DNA from 3 places in the Pantoea sp. X-Soil-ISGK-259 genome. Region 3 is predicted to be linked to each of the others. Evidence: predicted binding sites of a transcription regulator. Region 3 holds the regulator's gene; each other region holds the start of a gene.

Region 1 (3,281 bases), 390 kb from region 3:
AACAAACTGGACCTGTACGGTAAAGCTGTTGGCCTGCATTATTTTTCTGATAACGATGGCTCAGATGGCGACGGCAACAACGGCGACAAATCTTACGTTCGTTTCGGCTTTAAAGGCGAAACCCAGATTAATGACCAGCTGACCGGTTACGGCCAGTGGGAATACAACATTCAGGCGAATAACTCTGAAGGTTCTGACGCACAAAACGGCAACAAAACCCGTCTGGGCTTTGCCGGTCTGAAATTCGGCGACGCTGGCTCAATCGACTACGGCCGTAACTACGGTGTGGTTTATGATGCAATCGGCTGGACCGATATGCTGCCAGAGTTCGGTGGCGACTCAGGATACTCAGATAACTTCATGAACGGTCGTAGCACCGGCCTGCTGACCTACCGCAACACCAACTTCTTTGGTCTGGTAGATGGCTGGGACTTCGCACTTCAGTATCAGGGTAAAAACGAGCGTACCGACACGCGTCGTGCTAACGGCGACGGCTGGGGCGCATCAACCAGCTATACCTCACCAATCGGTGTTGGTGTTGTTGGCGCATACAGCAGCAGCGATCGCACAAACTCTCAGGCAGACGGCACTACCGATATCAATGGTAACGTTGTTGGCCAGGGCAAACGTGCTGAAAACTGGGCAACTGCTCTGAAATATGATGCAAATAATGTTTACCTGGCAGCGATGTACGGTGAAACCCGTAACTCTACACCAATCTCTGTTGTGACTGGTCTGAACAACACCACCAGCGCTGCTTCTGCTAACAAAGCACAGAACATTGAACTGGTTGCACAGTATCAGTTCGACTTCGGTCTGCGCCCATCCATTGCTTATGTTCAGTCTAAAGGCAAGGATATCGAAGGCGTTGGCGATGCTGACCTGATTAAATACATCGACGTTGGCGCGACTTACTACTTCAACAAAAACATGTCTACCTACGTGGATTATCAGATCAACCAGCTGGATGACAATAACGCGCTGGGTCTGAACACCGATGACACTGTAGCAGTAGGCCTGGTTTACCAGTTCTAATCCTGCTTCAGACGCGTTAAAAAACGGGGCCTCGGCCCCGTTTTTTTATGGCTGTCATTCCTGAAATCTGCCCGACACTCCGCTTTTTACTTCGCCTGAAATTCAGCTTCTCCTCGTCGTGAAATGAACACGGTAAAATTGATGATTTTGTCTCGCAAACGGTTGGCATTTCCCTGGCCGGACGTTAACCTGACAGCTCTTTCCGCTAACGTTCACGCTAATGGACCTGACACATGTTTGAATCGATCTCTGCTGCACCCGCCGATCCTATTCTTGGGCTGGCCGATCTGTTTCGTGCTGATGACCGCCCTGAAAAAATCAATCTGGGTATCGGCGTCTACAAAGACGAAACCGGCAAGACCCCGGTGCTGACCAGTGTTAAAAAAGCTGAGCAATACCTGCTGGAAAACGAAACCACCAAAAACTATCTGAGCATTGATGGCCTGGCTGATTTCGCCCGCTGCACACAGGTCCTGCTGTTCGGTAATCAAAGCCCGCTGATCACGGCAGGCCGCGCCCGTACGGCGCAGACGCCAGGTGGCACTGGTGCGTTACGTGTGGCAGCAGATTTCCTCGCGACGCAGACCTCCGTGAAGCGGGTCTGGATCAGCAATCCGAGCTGGCCTAACCACAACAACGTGTTTAATGCGGCCGGTCTTGAAGTCTGTGAATACCACTATTATGACGCGGCAAACCATACGCTGGATTTTGAAGGCATGCTGACGTCGCTGCAGCAGGTTCAGCCAGGTGATGTGGTGCTGTTCCACGGCTGCTGCCATAACCCGACCGGTATTGACCCAACCGCTGAGCAGTGGCAACAGCTGGCGGAATTGTCACAGGCCAATGGGTGGCTGCCGTTGTTTGACTTCGCCTACCAGGGCTTTGCCCGTGGTCTGGATGAAGATGCAGAAGGCCTGCGCATTTTTGCCGCCTCGCATCAGGAACTGATCGTCGCCAGCTCCTACTCCAAGAACTTTGGTCTGTATAACGAGCGTGTCGGTGCCATCACCGTGGTGGCGGCTGAAGCCAGCGTGGCAGATACGGCGTTCAGTCAGGTGAAATACACCATCCGCGCTAACTACTCCAATCCGCCGGCGCATGGTGCCGCTATCGTCGCCACTATTCTGGGCAACGATACACTGCGAACCATCTGGGAGCAGGAGCTGTCAGATATGCGCCAGCGCATTCAGCGCATGCGTCAGCTGTTTGTGAACACCCTTGCAGAGAAAGGCGCTCAGCGTGACTTCAGCTTTATTATTAAGCAAAACGGTATGTTCTCGTTCAGTGGCTTAACCAAAGACCAGGTAATTCGCCTGCGTGAAGAGTTCGGTGTCTATGCCGTTAACTCAGGCCGGGTGAATGTGGCAGGCATGACGCCAGACAATATGTCGGCACTGTGCGAAGCGATTGTCGCGGTGCTGTAACGCTGACGACGAAACAAAAATGGGCCTGATGGCCCATTTTTTATTGCAGGAAAGATCGCTGATTTTTACTGCAGAAAAGGGTTACTCACGCGCTCATGTCCCAGCGTAGAAATCGGACCGTGACCGGGCAGAAACGTCACATCATCGCCCAGCGGCAGTAATTTTGTGCGGATAGCATTGATAAGCTGCTGATGATCGCCCTGCGGGAAGTCTGTGCGTCCCACCCCGCCATTAAAGATAACGTCGCCTGAAATCAGCAATCGTCCCTGACGGTCAAAGAAGACCACGTGGCCAGGTGAATGTCCCGGACAGTGCAGGACTTCGAGCGTGGTCAACCCGACCTGAACGCTCTCCCCCTCTTCCAGCCAGCGATCGGGGGTAAAAGGTGCGCACTCGTCCAGGCCGAACATCCGGCTCTGGGTAGGCAGCGCTTCCAGCCAGAAAGCATCGCGCTTTTGCGGGCCGATAATCGGAATCTGCCAGAAGGCAGCCAGTTCAACGGCAGCCCCGACGTGATCAAGATGTCCATGCGTCAGCAGAATCTGAGCAGGTTTAAGTCCGAGTTGTTCCAGCGTTTGTTTGACAAGTTCGGCATCGCCGCCGGGATCGACCAGCGCGGCTTCGCGCGTGGAGTCGCACCAGATCACTGAGCAGTTCTGGGCAAACGCTGTAACAGGAATAATGTGGTAATTCATAACGCTCCATGACCGGCTCACGCAGCGTTGCCGGTGTCGTTACCAGTGCCTGATCGGCCCGGTATCAATATGTACAAAGTTACTGCGGGGATAATATCCTACACCACCTGCGCGCAGAGATAACGCC
Region 2 (3,281 bases), 1.7 Mb from region 3:
ATCGCCTGGATTAATGCCCAGCAGGATGCCATGGAAGCGGTGACGCAGATCTGGACGTTGCGGCAGAGCATTCTCAAGCTGACGGGAGAGGGTGATCGGGGACTGGATTCGCTGCGCCTGTTGCCGGGAGCGGGTCGGCTGCGATCGTCACTTTATCCTGATATCCAGGTGGTGTGCGATGCGGAGCCTGTGCTGGTCTGGTCGTGCGCGCTGTCGTCTGCGACCCAGCGTCTGCACCTGTGGGAGATGGATAGCGACTTTCAGTGGCGCGGATTACGCGAAATCGAGATGGGTAAGCCCAACATCGGGCCTCTTGCCCTGCGGCTGACCAGCCTGCCCAGCGAGCGCAGCCTGCATCCTGAAATGTAAAAAGCCGCAACCCGAAGGTTGCGGCCCTGAATGTGCTTAGTGCCCGTCCACAAAAACAATCTTCAGAACAAACAGCAGCGCAACAATCACTACGCAGGGGCTGATTTCACGCCAGCGTCCGGTGCCCAGCTTCATTACGCAGTAAGCGATAAACCCCAGCGCAATGCCTTCGGTGATGGAAAAGCTGAAGGGCATCATGGCAGCGGTCACAAAGGCCGGAACGGCCTCGGTCAGATCATCCCAGCGCACGCGCGACAGGCTGGCGGTCATTAACACGCCTACGTAAATCAGCGCGCCCGCCGCAGCGTAGGATGGCACCATTGCGGCCAGCGGTGACAGGAAGGTTACCAGCAGAAACAGCAGGCCGGTCACCACGGCCATCAGCCCGGTACGACCCCCAATCGCCACGCCCGACGTGCTCTCGATATAGGCGGTCACGGATGAGGTGCCCGCCAGCGCGCCACTCACCGAACTAATGCTGTCGACATAAAGCGCCTGCTGCATGCGCGGGAAGGTGCCGGTTTCATCGGTCAGTCCCGCTTTATCGGTAACGCCGATCAGTGTGCCGGAGGAGTCGAACAGATTGACCAGCATAAAGGAGAAGATCACCCCCGCCATGCCAATGTTGAATGCGCCTTTAATATCGACCTGACCGACTACAGACGTTATCGATGGGGGTGCTGAAAACAGGCCGACAAACTTCACGTCGCCCAGCATCCAGCCGATGCCGGTGGTGATCACCATTGAGATCAACACCGCTGCGTGGATATTGCGTGATGCCAGAATGGCGATAATAAAGAAGCCGAGTGCGCCCAGCAGGACGCTGTGCGAGGTCAGATTCCCTACCGCCACCAGGGTATCGGGATTTGGTACGATAATGCCGGCATTTTTCAGCCCCATCATCGCGATAAACAGACCGATACCGGCGGTGATGCCAACGCGCAGGCTCAGCGGGATATTGGCAATCATCCAGTAGCGCACCCGCAGCAGCGTCAGGATCAGCAGGCCAACCGCGCCCCAGAAAATCGCGCCCATACCGACCTGCCACGAATAGCCCATCGCCCCGACCACTACAAAGGCGAAGAAGGCATTCAGCCCCATTGCGGGTGCCAGCGCCACCGGCAGATTAGCAAACAGTCCCATCAGAATGCTGCCGAAGGCGGCGATCAGACAGGTGGTCACAAACACCGCCTGGGTATCCATGCCGGCGACGCCGAGGATCTGCGGATTGACGAAGACGATATAGACCATCGTCAGAAAAGTGGTGATACCCGCGATCACTTCGGTGCGCACCGTGGTGCCATGTTCCTGCAGCCTGAAGATGCGCTGCAAAACGCCTTGCTTGCTCATGCCATCCATCCAGAAGAAAAAATCATCGGCGCGTATCCTGGCGATTTTACCGGGGCAATACAATGATTTTTCGCAACCGATTGCCAGTCTCGCAATCTGCGCTGAGTGCGGTAGAGTGTGGAATACACCCCGAATCGAAGGATAGAGTCTGATGTCAGTAGAATGCGTCTTTTTTGATTGCGATGGCACGCTGGTCGACAGTGAGTTGCTCTGTACCCAGGCCTACGTTAACACCTTTGCCCGTTACGGCCTGGCGCTGTCGCTGCAGCAGATGTTTGAAAAGTATAAAGGCGTCAAACTCTACGACATCATTCGTGACGTGGGCGATGCGCATCAGGTAACGCTGCCGATGGAAGAGGTGGAAACAGCTTATCGCGCGGAAGTGGCAAGACTGTTTGATCTGCAACTGCAGCCCATCCCAGGCGCGAAAGCGCTGGTTGAGCAGATAAAAGTGCCGATGTGCGTAGTCTCAAACGGAACCGTAAAAAAGATGCAGCACTCGCTGGGCTTAACCGGCATGCTGCCGCTTTTCGAGGAGCACCTCTACAGCGGCTATGACATTCTGCACTGGAAGCCCGATCCGGAACTGATGTACCACGCTGCAGAACAGATGCAGGTGCCGATTGAGCGCTGCATTCTGGTGGATGACTCCGAAGCGGGCGCCCGCGCCGGTATCGCCGCTGGCATTCCTGTCTACTACTACTGCGCTGACCCGCACAACCCTGAACTGGACCACCCGCTGGTGACCCGCTTCGACGATATGGTGCAGCTGCCTGCGTTGTGGCGCGCCCGTGGCTGGGATCTGGTGTAGCGCTGGCCAGAATATGACACGCACCGTCTGGTTTTTAACCCTGCCTGGCGTGATGGCGCTGGATCTGACCGGCCCGGCTGAGACGCTGCAGCTGGCGGGCGATCGCTTTTCGCTGCGCTATATTGGTCCGCAGCCGGAGGTGGTCTGCTCCACCGGCATGACCATTGGCGGCATTGAACCCTTACCGGAACAGTTGCCAGAAGGGAGCCTTCTGGTGGTGCCGGGCGTCTATGATTCGCAGATCTGTTATGCCACACCACAGGCCGCAGAAGCACGCGACTGGCTGAGGCGCCAGAACGCCGCGCTGTGCGCGCAGACCTTCATGCTGGTCTGCGTCTGTTCGGGTGCGCTGCTGGCGGCGCAGGCGGGCATGCTCGATGATGTACTCTGCACCACTCATCATGATGTGATTGCCCGGCTGAAAGCGGCGGCTCCACGTGCACGGGTGCAGGAGAATCGGGTGTTTGTCGGGCATGAGAATATCTGGACCAGCGCGGGCATCACGGCCGGGATCGACCTGGCACTGCATCTGATCACTCAGCTTTGTGATACGCCCACCGCGCTGGCGGTGGCGCGGGAAATGGTGGTCTGGTTTCGCCGCGCCGGTGACGACCCACAGCTTTCACCCTGGCTGCGTTATCGCAACCACATGCATCCGGCCATTCACCGCGCGCAGGATCTGATGATTGCCCATCCAGAGCATGGCTGGACGCTGACTGAACTGGCCGGACGCACCCACGTCAGCAGCCGC
Region 3 (3,281 bases):
AAAAAAGAGTGCGCGCGACGATGAACGCCGCAAACGTCGCCAGGTAAAAACGGTGACGAAAAAGACTCGCCTCAGCCCTGTTCAAAAACTTAAAACGAAAAAACAGAAAAAAGTCGAACTCACTGCCAAACAGACGCCTGCTAAGAAGACCTCGCTTAAAACCGCCCGTATAAGCAAAAGCCAGCAAAAGAACAAAGAGAAGAAACGCTATGGCCATCAGCGCCTGCTAAAAACCGCTGAGGTCACCACCAGCGAGCCGGGCACGATTAAAATGAGCAAATCCCACCGTCAGCGTTATCAGAAGGCTCGCGAAACCGCGATGACCAAACTGATGGGCCAGCTGGGTAAACCCTACCAGTGGGGCGGCACTTCGCCGCATACCGGCTTCGATTGCAGCGGCCTGGTCTGGTACGCCTATAAAGATCTGGTGAAGTTTAAGATTCCGCGTACCGCTAATGAGATGTATCACCTGCGTGACGCCGCACCCATCAAGCGTGAGTCGCTGGAGAAAGGCGATCTGGTCTTCTTCCGTATTAATGGTCGCGGTACAGCGGATCACGTTGGCGTGTACCTGGGAGATGGCAAGTTTATCCAGTCACCGCGTACCGGAAAAGACATTCAGATTAGCGCATTAGGGGAAGATTACTGGCAGCGTCATTACATTGGTGCCCGTCGTGTGATGACGCCGAAAACCATACGCTAACCAGAAAACAGTCGTAAAAAGCCGGGAGATTCCCGGCTTTTTTTTAGTGCAGAATGGCGGTAAAACTAAAGGCTACAATCATCAGCAGACAGCCCGCAGTCGTCATTAAAGCCAGTTTAAGATCGGTACTCATTGTTTGCTCCTTAGTCACACAATTTGTGGGGATATCGCATTTTCCCACAGGGCCCGGTAAAAATCTCGTTTTATCCGTTCAGCCTTGTTAGAATCCCGCCTTTGTTGCGCAACGCGCGCAATCCTGATTCCGTTTGCGCCGGTTTTCAGGCGTTTTATTTCCGCCAGCGGCCTGTAAACCGGCCAAAAACGCGGCATTTTTGCGGAAAAAACCCTGAGCAGACGCAAACGTTTAACACTACGCTTATCATAGAGTTAGATAAGCACTGGAGTCCGATTTTCATGGCAACAATTAAAGATGTGGCGAAACGCGCTGGCGTCTCAACGACGACGGTTTCGCACGTCATCAATAAAACCCGCTTTGTCGCAGAAGAGACGCGTAACGCGGTCTGGCAGGCGATAAAAGAACTGCACTATTCGCCAAGCGCCGTGGCGCGCAGCCTGAAAGTGAATCACACCAGAACGCTGGGCCTGCTGGCGACCTCCAGCGAAGCCCCCTATTTCGCAGAGATTATTGAAGCGATTGAGAATCACTGTTTTGACAAAGGCTATACGCTGATTCTGGGGAATTCGCATAACGATCTGCAAAAACAGCGCGCCTATCTCAGCATGATGGCGCAGAAGCGTGTCGATGGTCTGCTGGTGATGTGCTCAGAATATCCAGACGACCTGCTGCAGATGCTGGAAGAGAACCGTAACATCCCGATGGTGGTAATGGACTGGGGCGAATCGCGCGCCGACTTCACCGACACGGTTCTGGATAACGCGTTCCAGGGCGGCTATCTGGCAGGACGCTATCTGATTGAACGCGGTCACCGCGACATTGGTGCTATCCCCGGTCAGATGGAGCGTAATACCGGTGGCGGACGTCATGCCGGTTTCCTGAAGGCGCTGGAAGAAGCCAGCATTCAGCCGCGCGCCGAGTGGATTGTCCAGGGTGACTTTGAGCCGGAGTCGGGCTATCAGGCGATGCAGCAGATCCTGTCACAGAAACAGCGCCCGACGGCGGTGTTCTGCGGTGGTGATATCATGGCAATGGGTGCAATTTGCGCCGCCGACGAAATGGGTTTGCGCGTACCGCAGGATATTTCGGTGATCGGTTATGATAATGTGCGCAACGCCCGCTATTTCGCACCGGCCCTGACCACCGTGCATCAGCCTAAAGCTCAGTTAGGTGAAAAAGCGCTGGATATGCTGCTGGACCGCATCACCAGTAAGCGTGAAGTGTCACAGACGATTGAAGTACACCCTACGCTGATTGAGCGCCGCTCGGTGGCCGACGGTCCATTCCGCGACTATCGCCGTTAATCCTCGCTTAACCACTCCTGATTAAGCGTTTGCGCATCACCCAGGTAGCTGAGCAACCAGCCAGTCGCCGGTGATGCGCGATCCTCAGCCCAGCTGACACAGCAGGGACTGTCCGGAAACGCCACCGGCAGAGTCAGTTCAACCAGATCGCCGCTGTCGAGCAGTGGCCTGGCAAGATGACCGGGCACCATCGCCACACACAATCCCGCCTGCACGCACTCCAGCCCGGTTTGCCATTCCGGCACCACCAGCCTGCGCTGGTTATCCAGCGTCCATGTCATTCGGCGCGGCAGTGCGCGTGAAGTATCTTCCAGCACCAGTGACGGCCAGCTACGCAGCGTGTCGTCATCGATCTGGCTCGCCTGCGTCAGGGGATGATCGGGCGCGACCACGCAGCGCCAGTTGAGTGTGCCCATATCGCGAAACGCAAAACGTCCGCCCACCGGAATCGCCTGGGTGGCCCCAATGGCCACTTCTACCCGGCCATCGGCCAGCGCATCCCAGACGCCGTTAAAAACTTCATAACTGATGATCAGCTCCATGTCGGGGAAATGGCGATAGAAATCTTTAACCAGTTGCCGGGTGCGCTGAGGTTTAGCGATACGGTCAACCGCGATGCTGAGCTGACCGCGCCAGCCGTTGGCCAGCTGCTGACACTGTCGTCGTGTGGCTAGCATTTTTTTGATGACGCTGCGCCCTTCACGGACAAAATGCTCGCCTGCCGGAGTCAGTACCACTTCACGGTGCTGACGCTCAAACAGCGGCACCGCCAGCCAACTCTCCAGCTGCCGCACCGTGTAACTGATGGCAGAGGGCACCCGATGTAACTCCTGCGCAGCAGCGCTAAAGCTGCCGCCACGGGCGACTGCGTCAACCACTTCTAATGCATATTCTGACCACATAATCTGCCTTCAAAATTTTTAACAGCAAGCGGCAAATATTACCGTTTCACAGCAGCAAACGCACCTTTTACACTCTGCCGCGTTTATCCTGCAAAAATGAGAATGAGATGTTGTCGAATAAAGGATTTATGCCTTACCTTGCCCTGCTGAGCATGCTCGGCTTTTTAGCCACCGATATGTACCTGCCCGCCTTCGGCGCGATGCAGCAAACGTTTAACACCTCACCCGGCCTGATC

Evidence for each region. Region 3 encodes PurR, which represses purine synthesis genes. Its sites were predicted from a motif close to CANGCAAACGTTTGCNTG; they were not measured.
Region 1: AC6I77_RS06290 (amino acid aminotransferase) is a predicted target of PurR. The motif match lies at 1,187-1,204, and genes of this name have one in related genera.
Region 2: AC6I77_RS00320 (NCS2 family permease) is a predicted target of PurR. The motif match lies at 1,789-1,806, and genes of this name have one in related genera.

What each region holds. Positions count from the first base shown of each region.
Region 1 is NZ_AP035986.1:1,371,916-1,375,196, reverse strand. It holds gene ompF (porin OmpF) at 1-1,035, shown strand, start outside; gene AC6I77_RS06290 (amino acid aminotransferase) at 1,269-2,459, shown strand; gene AC6I77_RS06285 (MBL fold metallo-hydrolase) at 2,525-3,154, opposite strand; gene mepK (peptidoglycan L,D-endopeptidase MepK) at 3,194-3,281, opposite strand, start outside.
Region 2 is NZ_AP035986.1:68,137-71,417, forward strand. It holds gene AC6I77_RS00315 (4'-phosphopantetheinyl transferase family protein) at 1-369, shown strand, start outside; gene AC6I77_RS00320 (NCS2 family permease) at 406-1,719, opposite strand; gene yieH (6-phosphogluconate phosphatase) at 1,871-2,530, shown strand; gene AC6I77_RS00330 (GlxA family transcriptional regulator) at 2,544-3,281, shown strand, end outside.
Region 3 is NZ_AP035986.1:1,764,668-1,767,948, reverse strand. It holds gene AC6I77_RS08220 (C40 family peptidase) at 1-703, shown strand, start outside; gene cydH (cytochrome bd-I oxidase subunit CydH) at 747-836, opposite strand; gene purR (HTH-type transcriptional repressor PurR) at 1,118-2,143, shown strand; gene punR (DNA-binding transcriptional activator PunR) at 2,140-3,045, opposite strand; gene punC (purine nucleoside transporter PunC) at 3,153-3,281, shown strand, end outside.